Regions from separate parts of the Affinirhizobium helianthi genome, predicted to be linked through region 1. Evidence: riboswitches for the same ligand, from Rfam matches in the RefSeq annotation. Region 1 holds a riboswitch; each other region holds the start of a gene.
The links. Region 1 has a riboswitch for cobalamin ahead of ACFSE1_RS12340 (DUF1636 family protein). Riboswitches for the same ligand answer to the same signal wherever they lie in the genome.
Positions count from the first base shown of each region.

Region 2: another riboswitch for cobalamin. It lies ahead of nrdH (glutaredoxin-like protein NrdH); the one in region 1 lies ahead of ACFSE1_RS12340 (DUF1636 family protein).
Region 3: another riboswitch for cobalamin. It lies ahead of ACFSE1_RS08520 (ABC transporter substrate-binding protein); the one in region 1 lies ahead of ACFSE1_RS12340 (DUF1636 family protein).
Region 4: another riboswitch for cobalamin. It lies ahead of ACFSE1_RS05865 (energy-coupling factor ABC transporter permease); the one in region 1 lies ahead of ACFSE1_RS12340 (DUF1636 family protein).

Region 1 covers NZ_JBHUEQ010000023.1:31,445-37,192, reverse strand. The annotation lists gene cobD (threonine-phosphate decarboxylase CobD) at 1-49, opposite strand, end outside; gene cbiB (adenosylcobinamide-phosphate synthase CbiB) at 48-1,019, shown strand; gene ACFSE1_RS12350 (cobyric acid synthase) at 1,003-2,472, opposite strand; gene cobO (cob(I)yrinic acid a,c-diamide adenosyltransferase) at 2,472-3,086, opposite strand; cobalamin riboswitch at 3,201-3,418, shown strand; gene ACFSE1_RS12340 (DUF1636 family protein) at 3,519-3,932, shown strand; gene cobW (cobalamin biosynthesis protein CobW) at 3,945-4,982, shown strand; gene cobN (cobaltochelatase subunit CobN) at 4,982-5,748, shown strand, end outside.
Region 2 covers NZ_JBHUEQ010000035.1:84,940-90,687, reverse strand. The annotation lists gene nrdF (class 1b ribonucleoside-diphosphate reductase subunit beta) at 1-322, opposite strand, end outside; gene nrdE (class 1b ribonucleoside-diphosphate reductase subunit alpha) at 340-2,493, opposite strand; gene nrdI (class Ib ribonucleoside-diphosphate reductase assembly flavoprotein NrdI) at 2,481-2,879, opposite strand; gene nrdH (glutaredoxin-like protein NrdH) at 2,890-3,111, opposite strand; cobalamin riboswitch at 3,359-3,573, opposite strand; gene aspA (aspartate ammonia-lyase) at 4,245-5,672, shown strand.
Region 3 covers NZ_JBHUEQ010000015.1:185,094-190,841, reverse strand. The annotation lists gene ACFSE1_RS08530 (ABC transporter ATP-binding protein) at 1-76, opposite strand, end outside; gene ACFSE1_RS08525 (FecCD family ABC transporter permease) at 73-1,095, opposite strand; gene ACFSE1_RS08520 (ABC transporter substrate-binding protein) at 1,153-2,160, opposite strand; cobalamin riboswitch at 2,294-2,490, opposite strand; gene ACFSE1_RS08515 (glycerate kinase type-2 family protein) at 2,617-3,873, shown strand; gene ACFSE1_RS08510 (hypothetical protein) at 4,064-4,192, shown strand; gene ACFSE1_RS08505 (hypothetical protein) at 4,293-4,463, opposite strand; gene katG (catalase/peroxidase HPI) at 4,701-5,748, opposite strand, start outside.
Region 4 covers NZ_JBHUEQ010000006.1:164,997-170,744, reverse strand. The annotation lists gene ACFSE1_RS05875 (1-aminocyclopropane-1-carboxylate deaminase) at 1-261, shown strand, start outside; gene ACFSE1_RS05870 (diacylglycerol kinase) at 636-1,028, shown strand; cobalamin riboswitch at 1,117-1,328, shown strand; gene ACFSE1_RS05865 (energy-coupling factor ABC transporter permease) at 1,375-2,055, shown strand; gene ACFSE1_RS05860 (ArsR/SmtB family transcription factor) at 2,061-2,486, opposite strand; gene ACFSE1_RS05855 (peroxiredoxin) at 2,483-3,115, opposite strand; gene ACFSE1_RS05850 (MBL fold metallo-hydrolase) at 3,231-4,157, shown strand; gene ACFSE1_RS05845 (YeeE/YedE family protein) at 4,170-4,601, shown strand; gene ACFSE1_RS05840 (DUF6691 family protein) at 4,598-5,053, shown strand; gene ACFSE1_RS05835 (sulfite exporter TauE/SafE family protein) at 5,053-5,748, shown strand, end outside.

The DNA of each region.
Region 1 (5,748 bases):
CGCCGTGTTCGATCGTATTTCCTTCCAGCTTGTCCATTGCACTCACCATGGCTTTTTCAATCGCGTTCCTTGCCCTGCTTATTGAACGGATCTTCGGCTATCCGCAATGGCTTCTCGCCCGGATCGGCCATCCGGTCATGTGGATCGGCGGGCTTATCTCGGCTCTGGAGAAGCGGTACAACGATCAAAGCACCAACTTTGAAACCCGCCGCCGCAACGGGTTGATCTGCTTCATCTTGCTTCTTGCATTGACCTTCGCAGTGTCCGGCATCATCGAAAGCAGCCTCCTCTGGCTGCCGTTTGGCTTCGTGCTGGTGGCCATGCTGGGTTCCAGCCTTCTGGCGCAAAAAAGCCTCGAAGAACACGTGGAAGCCGTGGCAACCGGACTTGAAAAAGGTGGGCTTGCAGCGGGGCGACAGGCGGTTGCGATGATTGTGGGGCGTGACCCGGACCAGCTGGATGAGGCGGGAGTTTCACGTGCAGCCATCGAAAGCCTTGCCGAGAATTTTTCCGATGGCATCACCGCGCCCGCTTTGTGGCTGGGTCTGGCGGGGCTGGCAGGGGGCGCTGCCTACAAGGCCACGAATACAGCCGACAGCATGATTGGCCACAAGAACGAACGCTATCACGCCTATGGCTGGGCAGCGGCGCGTTTCGATGATCTGGTCAACCTGCCCGCTTCCCGCCTCACCGCCCTTCTCTTTGTGGCCGCAGCCTTCACCACACCCGGAGCATCGGCAGCAAAAGCCTGGGAAGCGGTGAAACGGGATGCTTCCCGGCACAAATCCCCCAATGCCGGCTGGCCGGAAGCCGCCATGGCTGGCGCCCTGGGCCTCGCGCTGGCAGGGCCGCGCGTCTATGGCGGCACGCTGGTGGACGATCACTTCATGGGTGAAGGTGGACGGCGCGAGGCAACTGCTGCCGATATTCGCCGCGCGCTTTCGCTTGCCCGGACGGCTGATCTCCTCTTGCTCATTCTGTTCGGCCTGGTCGCGGCGGTTCCTACCGCGCTACTCTAAGCAGGGCATCGAGATCCAGATGCTTTTCCAGATGCGCGGCCAATAGCTCCAACACATCCTCAACCCCCTGCTCATAGTCGATCCGCGACGCGGTTCCGCCAAGGCGGGTGAGCCAGGCAGACCTTTGCCCATCATCGGCAAAAAGCCCGTGCACATAGGTTCCGGAAACGAGACCTGAGGCGGAAACCGCACCTTCCGGGCGCTCATGAATGGTTGCGAAAGGTCGAGCGCAGTCCACACCCTCGGTCTGCCCGACATGCATTTCATAGCCGGAGAAAGAAATGCCGTCGCTGGTGGTGCCGGACACGGCCTCAAGACGCTTATCTCCAGTCAGCCGCGTGTCGACATTCAGTAGTCCGAGACCTTCCTCAACCGCACCGGCCGGACCTTCGATACCATCCGGGTCAGCCACCGTCTTTCCCAGCATCTGATAGCCGCCGCAAAGGCCGATAACCGGCTTTCCCTGCCGCACATGGGCTTTGATATCGATATCAAAACCTGCGGATTTCAGGGCCTGAAGATCGCTGATCGTGGCCTTGGAGCCAAGCAGAAGCACGAGGTCCGCATCGTTGGGCAATGCATTGCCGGGGCGAACACGGATCAGTTCCACATCCGGTTCCGCATCCAGTGGATCGAGATCATCAAAGTTGGAAACATGCGGCAGGATTGGCACCGCAATTTTGATCTTTGCCCCTGCCTTTCGCGTGGGCTGCGAATTCAGAGCCAGCGCATCCTCCGCCGGCAGCCTTGAGGCGTGGGAAAAGTGCGGCAGAAGGCCGATGGGGCTCCACCCGGTAAAGCCTTCAATCATCCGCATGCCTTCATCGAAGAGGCTGGGATCGCCCCGGAAGCGATTGACGATAAAGCCCTCGATCATCGCGGCATCGTGGCGATCAAGAACGGCCTTGGTGCCAGCGATACTGGCGATGACACCACCTCGATCGATATCGCCAATCAGGATAACCGGCACGTCAGCCGCGCGGGCAAAGCCCATATTGGCAATGTCATTGCGGCGCAGATTGACCTCGGAGGCGCTGCCTGCCCCTTCCACCAGCACCAGATCGGCGCGATCCTTCAAATGCGCGAAGCTTTCCAGCACACGCGGCATGAGGCCCGCCTTGATTTGCTGATATTCTGCGGCACGGGCATTCCCCTCCACCTTGCCCTGCACGACCAGCTGTGCGCCGACTTCGCTTTGCGGCTTCAAGAGCACCGGGTTCATGTGAACCGAAAGTGGCACGCGAGCGGCACGCGCCTGCAACGCCTGCGCACGCCCGATTTCGCCGCCATCTACCGTGACAGCCGCATTGTTCGACATGTTCTGCGGCTTGAAGGGCAGGATGCGCAAACCCCGGTTCAGGAAGGCACGCGCCAGCCCGGCCACGATCAGCGACTTGCCGACATCGGAACCGGTTCCCTGAAACATCAGGGCTTTGGCTTGTCCTCCAGCCATCAAAACTCGATCCCGGCCTGCGCCTTTACCCCTGCCTTGAAGTGGTGCTTCACCAGCGTCATCTCGGTGACCATGTCCGCCACCTCAATCAACGCAGGCTTGGCGTTACGCCCCGTGACGATGACATGCAGATCCGGGCGGCGGGCAGTAAGGTCCAGCACGACCTTTTCCAGATCGAGATATTCATAGCGAAGTGCGATGTTCAGCTCGTCCAGAATAACAAGGCCCACATCCGGAAGCGCCATCATCTCCAACGCCTTTTCCCAGGCGCGTTCAGCGGCGGCAACATCGCGTTTCAGATCCTGCGTATCCCAGGTGAAGCCCTCACCCATCGTATGCCAGATCACGCGATCACCGAAAGCGTCCAGCGCCACCCGCTCGCCCGTATCCCAGGCACCCTTGATGAACTGCACGATGGCAATCTTGCGGCCATGGCCAAGCATCCGCAGGCCCAGACCGAAAGCCGCCGTGGACTTGCCCTTTCCGGGACCCGTATTGACGATCAGAAGACCCTTCTCGATGGTTTTCGATGCCACTTCCGCATCCTGAACCGCCTTGCGATTGGCCATTTTGCGCCGATGCCGCTCGGCTTCGCTCTCATCGATTTCCTTCATCGGCCTTGCCTCGCATCCGCATTGTCAGAGCGCGGGACTATAGCCAAACGCGGCCTCACGACAATGGCCCACCGAAACTGCCGCACCTAGCGGCATTGACATGTCGTCATTCAACCGCATAGTGAAGATGACGGTCTTTCCCCGGCAACGGGGGGAGCTAAGAGGGAACGTGGTGCGGCGCCTCGCCTAAACCACGGCTGCCCCCGCAACTGTAAGCGGCCCCCGCACATTCTGCGGGAAACCCTGCGCATCATGCCACTGAAGACAATTCGGGAAGGTAGCGCCGGGTATGAACCGCGAGCCAGGAGACCTGCCGTCTGACGAATGGTCCAACCGGGCGGGGTGCTCCGGCAGGGATAGTATCAATGGCACGCAGGCCTCTGGCTGCGCGCGCCTGCACCCCACGGCTATTTTTGGAAAAAGGGGTGCGTCTTGGATTTCCAGTCGCAATGTCAGTCTGACGAACCTGTTGCCGCTCAACCGCGAGTGATTATCCATGTCTGCGAAACCTGCCGCAGCGGGACGGAAGCAAGCGATGGACCGCGCGACGGCGCGCGTCTCGCAGATCAGACGGCATCACTGGCACAGGCCGGTATCGCCGTGGTGCCTGTTGCCTGTCTTGCCAATTGCAAACGCGCCTTGAGCGCCTGCATCCAGCGCGTGGATGGCTGGTCCTATGTTTTTGGCGAGCTTGGCCTGGATGCCAGCCCCGACCTCATCGAAGGTGCGCGTCTTCTCGCCAGTTCTGCCGATGGACTGATGCCGTGGAAGGGCCGACCGGATTGCCTGAAGCGCGGCATGATCGCCCGCATCCCACCCATTCCCACTCAATTTCCGAAGATTTGAAGGACCGATTTCATGACCAATACCCTCTCCCGCATTCCCTGCACCGTTGTGACCGGTTTCCTCGGAGCCGGAAAAACGACGCTGCTGCGCCATGCGTTGGAAAACATCAAGGGCAAGAGGCTTGCGGTGATTGTCAACGAGTTCGGCGATGTCGGCATCGATGGCGAAATCCTGAAAAGCTGCGGCATCGAGAACTGCCCGGAAGACAATATCATCGAACTGGCCAATGGCTGCATCTGCTGCACGGTGGCGGATGATTTCGTACCCGCCATCGACAAGATCCTCGCCATGGAGCCCAAGGTCGATCACATCCTGATCGAAACCTCGGGCCTGGCACTGCCGAAGCCGCTGGTGCAGGCGTTCCAATGGCCGGGCGTGAAAAGCCGCGTGACGGTGGATGGCGTGGTGGCCGTGGTGGACGGCCTGGCGCTGGCTGAAGGCCGCGTCGCAGACGATCTGGAAGCTCTGGCTGCCCAGCGCGCCGAGGATCAGTCTCTCGACCATGACGATCCGGTGGAGGAAGTTTTCGAAGACCAGATTGCCTGCGCCGATCTTGTCATCCTGACCAAATCCGACCTGCTTTCCGCCGAAGACCTCGCCAAGGCGCATCAGCATGTGGAAGCGCATCTTCCGCGCGCGGTGAGGATTGTGAACGCGCAGAATGGCGAAATCGACCCGGCAATCTTCATCGGTCTTGGCCTGGCGGTCGAAGACGATATCGAGAACCGCAAGACACATCACGACGACGAGCTGGACCACGAGCACGACGATTTTGACAGTTTTGTTCTGGATATTCCGGCCATTGCAAGCCCGGACGAACTGAGCAACCGCATTGCGAAGGTCACGGAAGCCGAAAAAGTGCTGCGGATCAAGGGCTATGTAGAGGTGGCGGGCAAGCCCATGCGCCTTCTGGTGCAGGCGGTCGGTCCCCGCGTGAACCATTATTTCGACCGCCCCTGGAACGCCAGCGAGGCGCGACGTTCGCGTCTGGTGATCATTGGTGAAAAGGGCATCGACGCGGAAAAAATCGGAAAGCTCCTGGCCGCCTGATGCATATTCTCGCCGCCACATCCTCGTCCCTGGACGATCTCATAGAGCCGGTCGATCTGAACCAGACGCCGGGGGATGTGGTGGTGCTATCCTTTTCCGATAGCGACCTGAACGGCATTGCCTCGGCTTGGGACCGTAATCCCTCAAAAGGCGACTTGAGCCTTCGCCTTGCTCAACTGAGCGATCTTCGACACCCCATGTCCATCGATCTCTGGATCGATAAAGTCGCGAGCCACGCCAGAGTGCTGCTTGTGCGCATTCTCGGCGGCTATGACCGCTGGCGCTACGGCGTGGACGAACTGGCGCGGAAAGCAAAAGAACGAAACATCTGTCTGATCCTGCTGCCGGGAGAATGCAGCGAAAACGACGACCGGCTGGCAGAGGCTTCCACCGTGGATGCCGCTGACATTGCCCTCTTCCTCTCCTATTTCCGCGAAGGTGGGCCCGGCAATCTGACAAAACTCGTTAGCCGGCTTGTTGCGAAAGCCAGACGGGAAGAACAGTCGGCGGAGCAAGCGGCAAACATTCCCCGCTGGGGCTTTTATCGGCCCGGACAGGGCGTGGTGACGCGCGAGACAGCGCTGATCGGACAACCCGGTCGCCGCCTCGTTCCGCTGATTTTCTATCGCTCCATGCTGCTGGCGGACGATGTTGAACCCATCGATGCGCTGACGCAAAGCCTTGAACAGCGCGGTATAGCCGTTCTGCCCGTTTTCGTTCCTGGATTGAAGGAGCGCGAGCTTCTGGCCACACTCCAGCGCGAGCT
Region 2 (5,748 bases), on a different contig from region 1:
CCATGAAGGAGATGTTGGAGAGGACCGCCTCCTCATGCGGTGTCTGCACATCTTCCATCAGACGCACTGCGCCCACCCCGTTCTGGATCGTGTCGAGAAGGGTCAATCCTGTAAAGACACGGATCGTCAGTTTCTGTTCCTCGGCCTTCAATGTCGCCCAGGATGGAATATCGTTCGACAGCGGCACCTTTTCAGGAAGCCAGAAATTGGAGGTCAATCTGTTCCAGACCTCAAGATCCTTGTCGTCTTCGAGACGGTTCCAGTTCACGGCGCGAATGCGGTTTGCCGCACGGGCGGGCTTTGTCTTGACTTGCAGATTCATGACATTCGATCCTTGCGTCACAGCGCGCAGGAAACGCAGCCCTGCACTTGCGTGCCGGTCAGCGCCATCTGGCGAAGGCGGATGTAGTAAATGGTCTTGATACCCTTTTTCCAGGCATAGATCTGCGCCCGGTTGATGTCTCGGGTGGTGGCAGTGTCGCGGAAGAACAGTGTCAGTGACAGTCCCTGGTCGACATGCTGGGTGGCGGCCGCATAGGTGTCGATAATCTTTTCCGGGCCGATCTCATAGGCGTCCTGAAAATATTCGACATTGTCGTTCGTCAAATAGGCTGCTGGGTAATAGACGCGGCCTATTTTGCCTTCCTTGCGGATCTCGATCTTCGAGACAATCGGGTGGATCGAAGAGGTTGAGTGGTTGATATAGGAAATTGACCCGGTTGGCGGGACGGCTTGCAGATTCTGGTTATAGAGGCCTCCGGACATGACAGCATCCTTCAGCTCCAGCCAGTCTTGCCGTGTCGGAATATGAATGCCAGCTTTTTCGAAAAGCGCGGCAACCTTTTGCGTCACGGGCTTCCATGTGCGCTCGGTGTATTTGTTAAAATATTCCCCGGAGGCATATTTCGAGGTTTCGAAGCCTTTGAAGCGTCTCCCCTTCTCCACGGCCAGCCTGTTGGACGCCTTCAATGCGTGATAGGTGACGGTATAGAAGTAGATATTGGTGAAATCGATCCCCTCCTCCGAGCCATAGAAGATACGCTCGCGGGCGAGATATCCATGAAGGTTCATCTGCCCGAGCCCGATAGCGTGGCTATCGTCGTTGCCCTTTGCGATTGACGGGACTGAAGCAATGTTGCTCATTTCAGAAACCGCAGTCAGCGCCCGTATTGCGGTCTCGACCGTCTTGCCGAAGTCCGGTGAGTCCATGGCAGAGGCAATATTCAGTGAGCCCAGATTGCAGGAGATATCCTTGCCGGCCTCCCCGTATGACAGATCTTCATTGAGGCGGCTCGCCTCGCTGACCTGTAAGATCTCCGAGCACAGATTGCTCATGGAGATACGACCGGCGATCGGGTTTTCCCGGTTCACCGTGTCTTCGAACATGATGTAGGGATAGCCGCTTTCGAACTGAATCTCGGCGATGACCTGAAAGAAGTCGCGGGCCTTGATCTTCTTTTTGCGGATGCGGGCATCCTCCACCATCTCGCGGTATTTCTCCGTCACCGAAATCTCGGTGAATGGTACCCCATAGACCCGCTCTACGTCGTGCGGCGAGAACAGATACATATCCTCGTTGTGTTTCGCCAGTTCGAACGCGATGTCTGGAATGACGACGCCGAGGGACAGCGTTTTTATGCGGATCTTTTCGTCCGCGTTTTCCCGCTTGGTATCGAGGAACCGCATGATGTCCGGGTGATGGGCATGAAGATAGACCGCACCGGCACCCTGTCTCGCGCCAAGTTGGTTGGCATAGGAGAAGGCATCTTCCAGCATCTTCATCACTGGGACTACGCCTGAGGACTGGTTCTCGATTTGCTTGATGGGAGCGCCCATTTCGCGCAGGTTCGTCAGAGACAGGGCAACGCCCCCTCCCCGCTTGGAGAGCTGCAGCGCCGAGTTGATCGCTCGGCCGATGCTTTCCATGTTGTCTTCGACGCGAAGCAGGAAGCAGGATACAAGCTCGCCGCGGCTCTTCTTACCCGCATTGAGGAAGGTGGGCGTCGCCGGTTGAAAGCGACCGGAAATGATTTCCTCCACGAGTTCACGCGCAAGCTGCTCATTGCCGCGTGCAAGTGTGAGCGCCACCATGCAGACCCGGTCTTCGTAGCGCTCCAGATAGCGTTTCCCGTCAAAAGTTTTCAGTGTGTAGCTGGTGTAGTATTTGAACGCGCCGAGGAAGGTCGGGAACCGAAATTTCTTTGCGTAGGCTACGTCGAAGAGGTCGCGCACGAAGTTGAACGAATACTGATCGAGCACCTCACGCTCGTAATACCCTTCCGTTACAAGGTAGTCTATTTTCTCTCTAAGGTTGTGAAAGAAGACGGTGTTCTGATTGACGTGGCTGAGGAAATATTGCCTTGCTGCCATGCGATCCTTGTCGAACTGGATCTTTCCCTCGTCGTCATAGAGGTTCAGCATGGCGTTCAGCGCGTGATAATCAAGCGTGTCCTCGGTTGAGGCGCTCGTTTTCGTGGTGGTCAGCGTGTCCAAAATCGTTCCAGTCCCTGTCTCACGGCGATGACGTCCTCTTCGGTACCGAGAAGCTCGAACCGGTAGAGAAGCGGGACGCCGCATTTGTCGGCGATGATCTTTCCGGCGCGCCCATAGGCCACGCCGAAATTGGTATTGCCTGCCGCGATGACGCCGCGGATGAGGCTTCGGTTATGGGCATTGTTGAGGAAGTGGATGACGGGCTTCGGCACAGCGCCCTTGTCCCCTCCCCCGCCATAGGTTGGGCTGACGAGGACATAGGGATCATTCACCAGCGGCGGAGTGGCGGCTGCATCCAGCGGCAGACGCAGAGCGTGCGTAGCAAGCTTGTCCACGAAGCGGCGGGTGTTTTCCGAACGACTGGAGAAGTAGACGAGAGCGCCCATCACCGAACTTTCAGGCAAGCGCGCTGATCATATCCGGCCGGAAGCCAGCCCAGTGTTGATCGCCAGCGATGACGACAGGCACCTGACGGTAGCCGAGTTCCTGCACCAAGGCCAATGCTGCCCCGTTCTCGGAAACATCAATGATCGTATAGTCGATACCCTGGCGGTCCAGGGCGCGGGTGGTTGCTGTGCATTGAACGCAGGCTGGCTTGGAGTAGACAGTGATCGACATGGGATACCTCTAAAGAAAATGGGCGCAAGGAAACGCTGTCGGACCGACCTGGGCCCAACGCGCAGAGAAGCGACGTGAAGAAAGTGAAGCGAGCAACCTCAGTCGTAACGACTAAGGATCAGCAATAATCTGTAATGGTGTATTCATGGCCTTCACCCCGAAGCAGACATATGGCGGGTGAGCAGGACGGCTCAGGACCGGGGTTCATCCGGACGCATTAAACCGCACCCTGCCTGGCACCCCGCCGGCGGACGTATCGATCGAGGCAGGTCTCCTGGCTCACGGGTCGCTGCACCTGCTCCGCCTTCCCGGTTTCACCCAGTGGCATGATAGAGCAAGCACTCGCCGTTCACAGTTGCGGGGGCAGCCTCGGCTTCGCGAACATCATGTTCGCTACCGAATTCCCGTCTTAGCTCATCGATTCCAGTCGAATCCATGAGAACCTCGAACGCTACATATTGTAGACAAGGTTAAATCTGCGTCAATATCTGTTGTGTGTCTGTCTTGAATTCACCGGGGATAACTTTGCGATGGGCGATCGGGCTGTCACTCAGAAGGAACAGTTTTGGTCTCGATCCAGGTTGCCTACGATGGTCAGCGCGGTCATTCCGTGTAGGCCCCTCACCTGGCCGCTGACGTTATTTGGGTGGGCATGGACGATTGCGTGTTCCTCGTGCCACTGCGGCGCGGGATGATGATCCCGCCTGCACTCTCTCCGCGCTTGGTGTTGAGTATCGCACAGCTACCGCATTTGGTGATGACGTTTCGCGCTGCTGACTGACGATGGCGCGTATCTTGCGAAACAGGAATTGATAAATCCTGACAGCTGTCAGGGTTCCCTCACCTCTCCCGGCCTGACAGCTGTCAGAGTTTTGCGCCCGGCTTCCGGCCTGAACTGCAACAAGTATGGACGCCGCACTACCTAAAAACTGTCAATTGACCGACCGAGCCAGCACAGTTACGCCGGGATAGGGAAGAGGATTGTTGCAGGCGGAAGCTTGCGGCAGGTCATTGAGGAGGAGGTTATCTACAATGCGCCAGCTTTACTTTGCGCTCAGTTCATCCTTTGCCGCCTTGCCTCGAGCCCTTTGATCCGAAGCATTCCATTGAAGAATTTTCTCTGGAGGAATAACATGGAAGAAGTCGCGGCATTTCGTTCGGAACACGATCTCCTTGGGGATCGCGATGTGCCGATGGAAGCCTATTACGGTGTTCATACCTTGCGCGCCGTTGAAAACTTCCAGATCTCCGGGCAACGTCTTTGCGATGCACCTGATCTGATCATCGCGCTTGCGGCCATCAAGGAAGCCGCAGCCCAGGCCAATATGGATCTCGGACTGCTTGGGCCAACTCAGGGCAACGCAATCATTGCGGCGTGCCGCGAGATTCGAGACGGCGCGCTGCATGATCAATTCGTCGTCGATCTCATCCAGGGCGGCGCCGGAACCTCCACCAATATGAACGCCAATGAAGTCATTGCAAATCGCGCGCTAGAGATTCTTGGCCACCGCCGCGGTGAATACACGCATCTTCACCCGAATGAGCATGTCAATCTCAGTCAGTCCACCAACGATGTCTATCCAACGGCGCTGAAGCTGGCAGCCTGGGCCGGTATTCATCGCCTTCTGCGTTCCATGGGAGATCTGCGTCTGGCCTTTGCCGAAAAGGCTGGTGAATTCTCCGAAATTCTGAAGATGGGGCGCACCCAGTTGCAGGATGCCGTGCCCATGACGTTGGGGCAGGAATTTGGAACCTATGCTCTGATGCTTGCGGAAGACGAGGCGCGCCTGTCCGAGGCAGCGCAGCTGATCCGGGAGATCAACCTCGGCGCCACCGCAATTGGTACCGGCATTACCGCGCATCCAGATTATGCTGCACGTGTCAGGGATCGCCTCTCCGAAGTCGTTGGCTTTGACCTCTTGACCTCGCCCGATCTGGTGGAGGCGACGCAGGATTGCGGTGCCTTTGTTCAGCTCTCCGGTGTTCTGAAGCGGGTTGCGGTCAAGCTGTCAAAAACCTGCAACGATCTGCGCCTCTTGTCGTCCGGGCCGCGCGCCGGGTTCAATGAAATCAATCTTCCTGCTCGTCAGGCCGGTTCCTCCATCATGCCGGGAAAGGTTAACCCGGTGATCCCGGAAGTGGTCAATCAGGTTGCATTCGAAGTGATTGGCAATGACGTAACCATCACCATGGCGGCTGAGGCCGGGCAGTTGCAGTTGAATGCCTTTGAGCCGATTATCTTCTACAGCCTGTCCAGATCCATTGCGCATCTCACCGCAGCATGTGGCACGCTGGAGAAAAACTGCGTGCGTGGTATTACGGCGAACAAGGAAAGGCTCCGCGATATGGTGGAGCACTCCATCGGTATCGTCACAGCGCTCAACCCTTACATCGGCTATCGCAATGCGACGGAGATTGCTCTTGAGGCGCACCGAAGTGGACGCGGAGTCTACGAACTGGTGCTGGAAAAGGGTTTGATGTCAAAGGATCGCTTGGATGCCGTTCTGCGTCCGGAAACCCTGACAAAGCCGCAGCCGCTCATTTTGGCGGAAACCGCATGAGGCGCTGATCTCCGGTCCTTGCCGGGCGGGAGAGGTTTTGCCCGGCAAGTGACTGCAAAAATGGGCTTCGTGGCAA
Region 3 (5,748 bases), on a different contig from region 1:
CAACATGAAGCGTCACCTCATCTACGATCAGCCGCCCGCCGGACGTCCATTTCACGCGCTCAGCACCCAGCATCATGCTTCCCTCCTGGCCCTGAACAGGATCAGGGAAAAGAAGGGCACGCCGACCAATGCAGTGACCACCCCGATGGGCAGGATCTGCGGTGCAATGATGATGCGGGAGACGATATCTGCGACCACCATGAACAGGGCACCCGCGAGGGCACAGGCAGGCAAAAGCCGCAAGTGCTGTGGCCCGGTCACAAAACGGACCGCATGAGGAATGACAAGGCCGACGAAGCCAATTGCACCAACGATGCTGACAAGCGTGGCGGTCATGAGTGCCGTTGCCAGCAACAGCAATACCCGCACACGGCGAACCGGAATACCGAGAGAGCGGGCCGCATCCTCCCCGAATGTGAAGGCATCCAGCGCCCGTGAGTGCCAGAGGCAAACCAGCAGCCCACCGCTGACAACGGCTGCGGCTGCGGCCACATCTGGCCAGCGCACGCCGGAAAAACTGCCAAGCAACCAGAACATGACGCTGCGTGCCTGCTCAGCATTGGCAGAGGTGGAGACGATATAGGATGTCAGGGCACTGAATAACTGGGAGGCCGCCACCCCCGCCAGAATCGTGCGGTCCGCCGACTGCCTGCCTCGGGTCAACATGATTACAAAGAGAAATGCGATGAGGGCACCACAAAAGGCGCCGAAGGATAGAGAAATCGTCCCGGCTCCTACGCCAAGCAGCATTACGGCGACCGCCCCGGTTGAGGCCCCGGCAGAAATGCCCAGCACATAGGGTTCTGCCAGAGCATTGCGCAGAAGCGATTGGAGAATGGCACCGGATAGCGCCAGCCCGGCGCCGCAGAATGTTGCCAACAAAGCGCGGGACAATCGATAATCCCAGATTACCGCCTCCTGAATGCGCGGAACCGGGATCTGCGTCAAGCCGAGGCGATTGGTGATTGCAGCCGCTACGTTTGCCAGCGGCATGGTCATCTCTCCCACCGCGACGGCGGATAGAATGGCAATGGCAAGCGCGATCATCACCATGACGGCACAGACCACTGCCAATCCGGTTTTACCGCGCCTCATGGCTCACCCCGCCCGATGGACGGGGTGCAGAAAAAGGTGCGAAACTCGCCGGCCACCTCAGTTCTCCAAACCGAACTGATTGATCGCCTTTGCCAACACCTCGATTCCATCGATAGTGCGGATTGTCGGGTTCATGGATTGTGCATCCATCATCACGAAACGCTTTGCCTTGACGGCCGTCATCTGACTGGTGACAGGATCGGACTGGAGGAACTGCAGCTTCACAGCCGGGTCGTCTGCTGGAAAACGCCTGCGGTCCATGGTTGCGATGACAATGACGGCCGGATCTGCCTGTGCAATGGTTTCCCATCCCACGAGCGGCCATTCTTCCTCGGTCGCGACAACATTGCTTGCGCCGATGCTCTTCAGGATATAGGCGGGGGCGCTGTTTTTGCCCGCAATGAACGCATCGCCCTTCGTTTCCTTGCTGGAGAACCAGAAGACGATAGGCAGGTTTTTGGCCTTTGCCCCGGCAATGCTGGCTGTCGCGGCCGCTTCACGCGCCTTCAGTTCCGCAATCAGCGCCTGTCCCCGGTCTTCGACGTCGAATATCTTCGAAAGCTCATCGATTTCACGATAGATGAGATCCATCGTGAATAGCTCTTTCCGCACGCCATCCCCGCCATCGACATTCGTTTTCGCTACGCAATCCGCTGGCGAAATATAGGTATTGATGCCGATGTCTTGGAATTGCTCTCGTTTGCCGACAGAACCCATCGGACCGATATGCCACTCGAACTCCGCAGCAACCAGATCCGGCTCCAGCCCGACAACGGATTCGAAGCTGGGATCGTTATCGGCAAGACGCTTGATGCCTGCATTGACCTGAGAAAACTGAGGAAGCACAGGCCCAACCCAGACTGCAGTGCCTGCAACCTTATCCGCAAGCCCCAGCGAGTAAAGTACTTCCGTCATGCCCTGACCGATCGATACGATCTTGGCAGGCGCTTTCTCGAAAGTGACCTTTCGTCCGCAATTTTCGACCGTCAGAGGATACTGGGTGGAACCAGCAAAAGCCCAGCTGGGCAAAGCCGCAACAAAAGCGGCAATCAGCGCGATTTTCATGTCCTGTCCTTTGAATGCTTGGGTTCATGGGCAGGAGCGTACAGTGCCGTTTCTTCGGCATGCACAAACATGGCGTGCGAAATCATCGCATGCGACATCGAATTCTCTCCCTGCCGGAGCCCCTCGTCCGGTGTTGGTTGGTCTGGCCACGGCAGGTCTCCTGACTTGCGGCTCGAGCGCAACCCCATCCCTTCCCGATCCAAGATCAGTGGTCACAATGAGGCGCTTGCCGCTTACAGTTGCGAGGGCAGTCCCGGAATGGGTTCTTGCGAACCTGCACCGTGTTCCCTTTTCATCTGCGAATGCAGAACCGTAGCAACGCACTGATAGGGATGCAAAGATGGCTTGTCCAGACGCTTTCGCGCCTGGATTGAAGATTAAACTTGCCTTCTTCATTCAATACTTTTTCTCTCGGGTTGACCGGGATAGGAACACAAGCAGACGGGATAAGAGCTTATGAAACATCGAGATTTACTGATAAGCCTTTTCAATGCTGCGGTTCAGGCGGCAGAACCCGCCAAAGGGATGGCGAGGTTTCTCCCCTCACCCCCGGCAAGCGGAAGAACAGTGGTCATTGGCGCTGGCAAAGGTGCAGCGCAAATGGCAGCAGCTCTGGAGAGCTTGTGGCCCTCACCGCTGGAAGGCGTGGTTGTCACCCGTTACGGCTATGGCTGCAAGACTCGCAACATTGAAGTGCTGGAAGCTGCCCATCCCGTACCCGACACAGCAGGGCTGCACGCGACAGAGCGACTTTTTGCAGCCATTTCCTCGCTGGGGCCTGACGATCTGGTCATTGCCCTGATCTGCGGCGGCGGCTCAGCCTTGCTACCAGCGCCACCGGTGGGCCTCTCTCTCGCCGATGAAATTGCGCTCAACGAGGTCCTGCTCGCTTCCGGGGCACCAATTTCGGTGATGAACACGGTTCGCAAACACGTATCGCGCATCAAGGGAGGCAGGCTGGCGGCGGCAACCCGGGCAAAGGTCGTAAGCCTCATCGTGTCAGATATTCCAGGCGACAATGCCGCCCATGTCGCGTCCGGGCCAACGGTTCCAGACCCCTCTACCCGGGAGGAGGCGCTCGCTCTTGTCGATCATTTCGGTCTTCACCTGCCAGACAACGTCATGGCGCATCTTCGCTCCCCTGCAGCGGAGGCTCCAGGACCGGAGGATCCTGCCTTTCAACGCAACGCACATCATATCATCGCCTCGGCAGGCATATCTCTGGAAGCTGCGGCTTCTATCGCTGAAGCAAAAGGATACACGCCCTATCTTCTTTCCGATTCAATGGAGGGGGAAAGCCGTGATATCGCGCTTGCTCACGCCGCTCTCGTCCGTGAAACGATCGGCAAGAACCGCCCGTTTCGGCGCCCCGCCGTCTTGTTGTCGGGCGGCGAGACAACAGTAACGCTGCGAACGAAGAGCGGAAAGGGTGGCCGCAACAGCGAATTTGCCCTGGCTCTGGCGCTGGCATTGGAAGGTCAAAGTTTCTGCGCACTTGCCGCCGATACGGACGGTATCGACGGATTTGGCGATCATGCTGGCGCATTTTGCGATGGTACGACAGCAACACGCCTGAGACGCCTCGGCCTCGATGGAAGACAGAGGCTCGCGCAAAACGACAGCTTCACGGCATTCGAAGCACTTGGTGATCTGTTCGTGACGGGACCAACTGGCACGAATGTCAACGATTTCCGCGCGATCGTCATCGACTGAACAGGGGATCGTTGCGCTTTCCACCACCGGCGATGAAACTGCAAGGCGACGGTCTTCCCTATGCTGGCCGTTTATGTCCTGGTCACGATACAGATCAATTCCCGTGCTCGACGACTGTCCGGATAGAACCCTCGAAGGAAAGAGAGTGCTGGTGGTGGCAGGCAGGCAAGACCCGCTCCGGGGAAAGAGCGTGCAGCTTCACGAGAAGCTGGCATCCTGTGGAGCGACGGTCACGTCTGCGGATCTTCCAGCAGATCACCGGCTGGTGGACGAAGATGCCGGGATCGTCAGGCAATGGCTGCACTCCATCGACCTGTAGTCTGCTTTGCTCATGGCTGAACTGAAAAGGGCCGCCTGCGAGTGGGCGACCCTTTTGCTCTATCCTGGCATCTCTCGTTCAAGCGACACCGCGACGTACTTTAAGTGTTGTTCTCGCTTTGGCGAACTTCGCGCTCTGCCTTTTCCTTGGTTGCGCTTGTCGAGCCTTCATTGGCGTGCGCGTCCGGGCCAGCAGTGATGACACCCCGGTGAGGATTATCACTGTGCGGATTATCCTGATCTGACTGTGGCTTCTTCTGGTCGTTGCTCATCCAAAACTCCTCGGTTTCGGTCCCTCAACGATCCGTCTCGCCACTTGGTTCCCCGGATATGGTCTTGGCGTCATACGATCGAAATTGCGCGCCGGATGGCTTGCTCCTTTGCGGGTTGCCTTATGTTGGGCAGCGCCACGCCGCTCCCGCCCCTGGCGCCTGTAGCCGAGTCAATAAAAAAGCCTCTCCCGATGGGCGGCGGGAGAGGCTGCTTAAAACGCTGGATGAACGATCCGATTAGATCAGATCGAAACGATCCGCGTTCATCACCTTGGTCCAGACGGCAACGAAGTCCCTAACGAACTTTTCCTTGGCGTCGTCCTGCGCATAAACTTCTGCATAGGCGCGAAGAACCGAGTTGGAACCGAATACCAGATCCACGCGGGTGGCCGTGTGCTTGACGGCACCGGACTTGCGATCGCGGATCTCGTAAGTGTTGCTGCCGGTTGGAACCCAGCTGTATGCCATGTCGGTCAAGGTGACGAAGAAGTCATTCGTCAAGGTGCCGGCACGGTCGGTAAACACGCCGTGCTGCGTGCCGCCGAAATTGGTTCCCAGCACACGCATGCCGCCAATCAGGACGGTCATTTCATGCGCAGTGAGACCGAGGAGCTGTGCGCGATCCAGGAGGATTTCTTCCGGGCTGACGACATAGTCCTTCTTCACGAAGTTACGGAAACCATCAGCCAGTGGCTCCAGCGGAGCGAAGCTATCGGCATCAGTCTGTTGCGCCGTCGCATCGCCACGACCGGGTGCGAAGGGAACCTCAATGGCAAAGCCTGCTGCCTTGGCAGCCTGCTCGACACCATAGGAACCAGCCAGAACGATCACATCGGCTACGCTTGCACCTGCTTCTGCTGCAATCGGCTCAAGAACCGAGAGAACCTTTGCCAGACGCTCGGGTTCGTTCGCGACCCAGTCCTTCTGCGGAGCGAGACGGATGCGTGCACCATTGGCACCACCACGCATATCGGAGCCGCGATAGGTGCGGGCGCTATCCCAGGCAGTGGCAACCATGTCCGAGATCGTCAGACCCGATGCAGCAATCTTCGCCTTGACGGCGGCGACATCATAATCCTTGCGGCCAACGGGAACCGGATCCTGCCAGATCAGGTCTTCCTTCGGCACGTCCGGACCGATCCAGCGCGCCTTCGGTCCCATGTCGCGATGGGTCAGTTTGAACCAGGCGCGAGCGAAGGTTTCCGAGAAGTAGTTCGGGTCCGCCATGAACTTCTGGCAGATGGCGTTGTAGGCCGGATCGACCTTCATGGCCATGTCTGCGTCC
Region 4 (5,748 bases), on a different contig from region 1:
CGTGAGGATGAAATCGTCATCAACCCCGATTACGCCTATCCGGCCTATGGTGTTCCGTCGGACGAGACGAATGAGGCTATTCGTCTTGCGGCTCGCACCGAGGCAATGATCACCGACCCCGTCTATGAGGGGAAATCCATGCAGGGCATGATCGACCTGGTTCGCAGAGGCTTTTTCCCCGCCGGATCAAAGGTGCTCTATGCCCACCTTGGTGGTGCGCCAGCCATCAATGGCTACAGCTATTATTATCGGGAAGGTTGAGGCTGTGCGGCACACCCACCGTTGTACGTAAGGCAGAACCGTTGATCGAGCGATCTTGTGGCAATGGCACGCCGAGATGCGAGGAGAGATCGAAGGATCTGTCTCTAGCCTTGGCGAAGAAGTTGCCACAACCCGGTCCACGTAAAGGCAAGGCAGGCGGTTCAAATCTCGCCAGTTGCTCAACCCGCCTTTTTCGGGTTTGTTTCAGATCCTGCGCGCAGAACCATGCGTAAGAGAGGGCACTTTCCTTTGTGCGCTTGCTGGGTCAGGATGCGTACGCGAATACTGGTGAAGATTGTCTCGGCATCGTCAGTTGGAGCACCGCGCTACCCACCCCCTCACTCGAGATCCATTCGAGCTGTGAGTCGAAAAGAATGCACGGTCCTGATCTTCCACCGGAGAAAGTCGATGGCATCCGCCATCTCCTGGCGGCTCAACGCTATTCTTATGGGGGCTTCCGGCGGCTTTGGCGGGAGGCGGCCTTTCGCCATGAGCTTTTGGCATTTGCAGGCGCTCTCGCGCTGTTTCTTGCCATTGGCGCGGGGGCTCTGAAGATCGTGATCCTGACTTGCCTTTTCCTCTTCGTTCTGGCGCTGGAAGCCTTGAACACGGCGGTGGAGGAGCTGGTGGACCGGGTCTCGCCCGAATATTCCCTGACCGGGCGTCACGCGAAGGATTTGGGCTCTTTTGCCGTGTTCTGCGGTTTGCTGATCTGCGGGATATTCGTTCTCTACACGCTGGCCGAGCGCCTTGGCTGGGTAACATAGGCCGATGGGAGAACGGCCCTCTTTCCATGCACTGCGCGCTTTTGTTGTGACTCCACCAAAAGCCGAATTGCCTTTGCCTGTCTTTCCCGCTTAGCTTGGGGGCGATGGTTCCGCCGGGTATTCCCGTCGGATGAAAAGGGAATGTGGTGAGACTGATATACGGTCGATTCCACAACTGCCCCCGCAACTGTAAGCGGAAGTTCGGTTCTTAATGCCACTGGCCAAATTCTTCTTTGAGGCTGGGAAGGCGAGCTGAGCGCTGCCGCAAGTCAGGAGACCTGCCATCGTTCACGGGCTTCGGCTCACTTTCATCATCCAGCCGCGCGGTGGGCGCGGGGAGGTCAACATGCATATCGAACCCGGCGTCGTCGATGGCGCCAAAATCCTATTGAGCTATGCCACAGCCGCGGCTGCTTTCGGCCTTGCGGCAAAACTGGTCCATGTGAGCCTGCGGGAAGAAGGGGGCGTGCTGCCTTTTATCTGCCGGAGCGTGCTGACAACCGGCCTTGTGTTCAGTTTCTTCGAGATCCTTCCCCATCATCCGGTCGGCGTTTCCGAGGTGCATCTCATTCTTGGATCGACACTGTTTCTGATGTTTGGCGCAGGGGCGGCCTCTATCGGCCTTGCTGCAGGATTGCTGATTCAGGGCCTTTTCTTCGCACCTTTCGATTTGCCGCAATACGGCATGAATGTAACAACGCTTCTGGTCCCGCTGTGGGGCATCGCGCTTCTTGCGCGGCGGATCATTCCGGCCAAAACTGCCTATGTGGATGTGAAATACGCCCAGGCTTTTCTTCTCTCGGCCAGCTATCAGGGCGGCATCGTAGTCTGGGTCGCCTTCTGGGCACTTTATGGCCACGGCTTCACCGTGGAGAACTTCGCCGAGATCTCAAGCTTCGGCATAGCCTACATGAGCGTCGTGCTGATCGAACCTGTCATTGATCTGGCGGTATTGGCTGCGGCCAAGGCCTTCTCTCAGTGGACCCGCGGCGCGCTGTTTACACGCAGACTGCATCAGGCGGCCTGATCCGGTCAGGATGAGTTCTGCTCTGATGCATCGATAATGGCCCATTGCGCCATTTCACCGAGTGGGTGAGGTGCTGGGCTTGATGCCGCTTTTGCTTCTCCCTGCTTCGAATGGGAAGTGGGGGGAGGGCAGAATAGCTTCAGCAATGTCTGAAGCACGGCGTCTACCCGTTCATCCGCAATGGAGTAGAAAATCTGGCGCGACTCACGGCGGGTTCGCACAACGCCAGCCTGCCGCAATTCCGCTAACTGCTGGGAGAGGGCTGGCTGCTTGAATGCCAGTTCCTCCTGTATCTCGCCCACAGATCGCTCTTTCTGCGAAATGAAGCACAGCAGCATCAACCGGCTTTGTGTTGAAAAAAGTCGGAGAAACTCGGCAGCTTCGGCCGATTTCTCCAACATTTGCTCAAGTGGCAGAGATGGAGGCGTCATTTTTGTCGCTCCCGATAGTACCAGGTTTCGCCTGTCTTCAACGGGCCAGCCTGGTCAAAGCGTGTTGCAGCGGGCTCCATCAGCGCTTCGCCCGGCTTCCAGCCTTCCGGCGTTAAAGCCTGCTCTCGCTCAGCGGTCTGGAGCGCCTCGACAAGGCGCAGCAGCTCCGCGACGGATCGGCCCACATTCATGGGATACCAGACGATCGCGCGGATAACCCCGACCGGATCGATAACGAAACTGCCGCGCACCGTTCCGCTGCCTCCGGCATTGGCATCCAGCATGCCGTAGGCGCGTGCAATGACCATCGAGGAATCTTCGATCAGGGGGAATCCAATCTTGATGCCAAACTTTTCTTCAATGTCTTTCAGCCATGCGAGATGCGCATAAAGACTATCGACAGAGAGGCCAAGCAAGGCGCAATCCAACCGCGCGAATTCCTGCTCTGCCCTTGCAAATGCGAGGAATTCGCTGGTGCAAACGGACGTGAAGTCCGCCGGATGCGAAAACAGCAAAACCCATTTTCCGCGATAGGACGAGAGCGAAATCGGCCCTTGCGTGGAGCGGGCGGTGAAGGCTGGCGCTGGATCATGCAAGCAAAGCGCGGGCGCTGGTATTCCGTCAGCCACGGTATTCTCTCCCTTGAAGGTCGGCGTCTAAGGCATAGCCCGATTCCGTCGGGCGCACCACTATTGCATATTTACAGTAAGTATGTATATGTTGTTATGAACGGAGGGTGTCGATATGTCAGACCCAGCAGTTTCACATGCAGCAGAAATCATCGAGAGCGCCCTTGCTGGCGCGCAGCCCCGACCAATCGTGAAGTCATTCTTCGATCCGGCGACGTTTACGATCAGTCACGTCGTTCGCGATCCGGATTCGCAAGCCTGCGCCATTATTGACAGTGTCCTTGATTATGATCCGGCAGCAGGCAGAACGACGAATGAATCAGCGCGGGCGCTGATTGATTACGTGAAAAGCGAAAACCTGGAAGTGCAATGGCTGCTGGAGACCCATGCCCATGCCGACCATCTTTCGGCAGCGCCCCTTCTGCAGATGGAGCTCGGCGGGCAGTTGGCCATCGGCAGGGATATCATTCGGGTCCAGCAGGTATTTGGCAAGATTTTCAACGCCGGAACCGAGTTTGAGCGGGATGGCAGCCAGTTTGATCATCTTTTTCAAGACGGCGATCGTTTTGCCATCGGCTCGCTGCAGGCCACAGTCTTGCATGTACCCGGGCACACGCCAGCATGCCTGGCTTATGTAATCGGCGATGCGGTTTTCCCAGGCGATACATTGTTCATGCCGGATTACGGCACGGCGCGGTGCGATTTTCCGGGTGGCGATGCCCGTATGTTGTTTCGCTCCATCCAGCGTCTGATGCAGCTGCCGGGTGAGGCCAGGCTATTCCTTTGCCACGATTACAAGGCGCCGGGTCGTGACGACTATGCATGGGAGACCACAATCGCAGCACAGCGAGCCGGAAACATTCATGTTCATGACGGTGTGTCCGAAGATGAGTTCGTTGCCATGCGCAACGCGCGGGACGCCAAGCTCGATATGCCCAAGCTGATCCTGCCATCCGTCCAGGTCAACATGCGCGGCGGCAAGTTGCCTCCTGCTGAAGATAACGGTGTGCAATACCTGAAAATACCGATCAACGTGATCTGACGAGAACAGCTTATGTCAATGTCATCTTTCCTTTTGCCTTTTGCGGGTGGTCTGCTTATTGGCACATCGGCTGGACTTTATCTGCTGCTGAATGGGCGCATTGCCGGCATTTCTGGCCTTGTTGCCTCCGCGTCCTATCTGGGAAATGCCTCCAGCCGCAGTCTGGCCTGGAGCTTTCTGGGAGGAATCCTGGCTGGCGCCTTTGTCCTTTCGCTTCTTCTCGGCTGGCCTGAGGTGGTGGTTACATCCTCGCTTCCCATACTGATCGTCAGTGGGCTTATCGTCGGTTTCGGCACGCGCCTCGGATCGGGATGCACAAGTGGTCACGGCGTCTGCGGCCTCGCACGCCTGTCTCCCCGTTCTTTGGTTGCCACGGCGATCTTCATGCTGACGGCAATGCTGACGGTCTTCGTGGTTCAACATCTTCTTGGAGGCGTGGTATGAACACTCGACTCATGGCCGCGCTCCTGGCAGGCGCACTTTTCGGGGCAGGCCTTGTCCTGTCGGGGATGAGCAATCCGGCGGTCGTTCTTGCCTTTCTGGATATCACCGGCAACTGGAACCCAGCCTTGGCCTTCGTCATGGGGGGCGCTCTTATTCCCTCAGCAATTGCTTATCGCATCACGGCAAAGCGGCAGGCGCCGCTCTTTGACAAGCAGTTCCATGTTCCGGCAAGTCGCGTCATCGATGCCAAGCTGGCGGGCGGATCGGCCTTGTTTGGCTTGGGTTGGGGGCTTGTGGGGCTTTGTCCCGGTCCCGCCATTGCTGGCTTGATCTTTGGCCGCTGGGAAATCGCCATTTTCGTCGCTGCCATGCTTGCCGGGATGTTCGTCCATCATGTTCTGTTCGAACGTCGTGGATCTGCCGCTCAGGCCCGCGTCAGGGCGTCATCATGATGCATCTGGAGCCGTTGCAATATCTGCTGGGAGCCTTTTCGGGTGGACTTGTCGGCTTCACGCTGGGCATGTTCGGCGGCGGTGGCTCCATATTGGCCGTGCCGTTGATGGTGTATTTCGTCGGCGTACCGAACGCGCACATTGCCATCGGCACGAGCGCCTTCGCTGTCTCTGCAAGTGCGCTGACCAATCTTGTGGGTCATGCGCGCGCGGGGCACGTTAAATGGCGCTGCGCTGGCATATACAGCGTTGCCGGCATCATCGGGGCCTATTTCGGATCGTCTTTCGGCAAGATGGTGGATGGGCAGAAGCTCTTGATGCTGTTTGCTTTGCTCATGCTGCTCGTCGCCAGCCTCATGTTTCGCAAGCGCGGAATGGAAGGTAATCCCGGTGCGCAATGCTCGCGTGAGAATGTCAGCAAGGTCGTGGGGTTCGGTGGCGTGACCGGCCTGTTTTCCGGCTTTTTCGGTATTGGTGGCGGCTTCCTTATCGTGCCCGGTCTGGTCGCTTCCACGGGAATGCCGATCCTGTTCGCCATCGGCTCCTCACTCGTCGCCGTCACGGCCTTCGGCCTTACGACCACTGTGAACTATGCATTTTCGGGGTTCGTGGATTGGCCTCTGGGCCTTCTCTTCGTTGCGGGTGGTGCGTTCGGCGGCTTCGTCGGGTCTTTGAGTGCAAAGCATCTCTCCGCA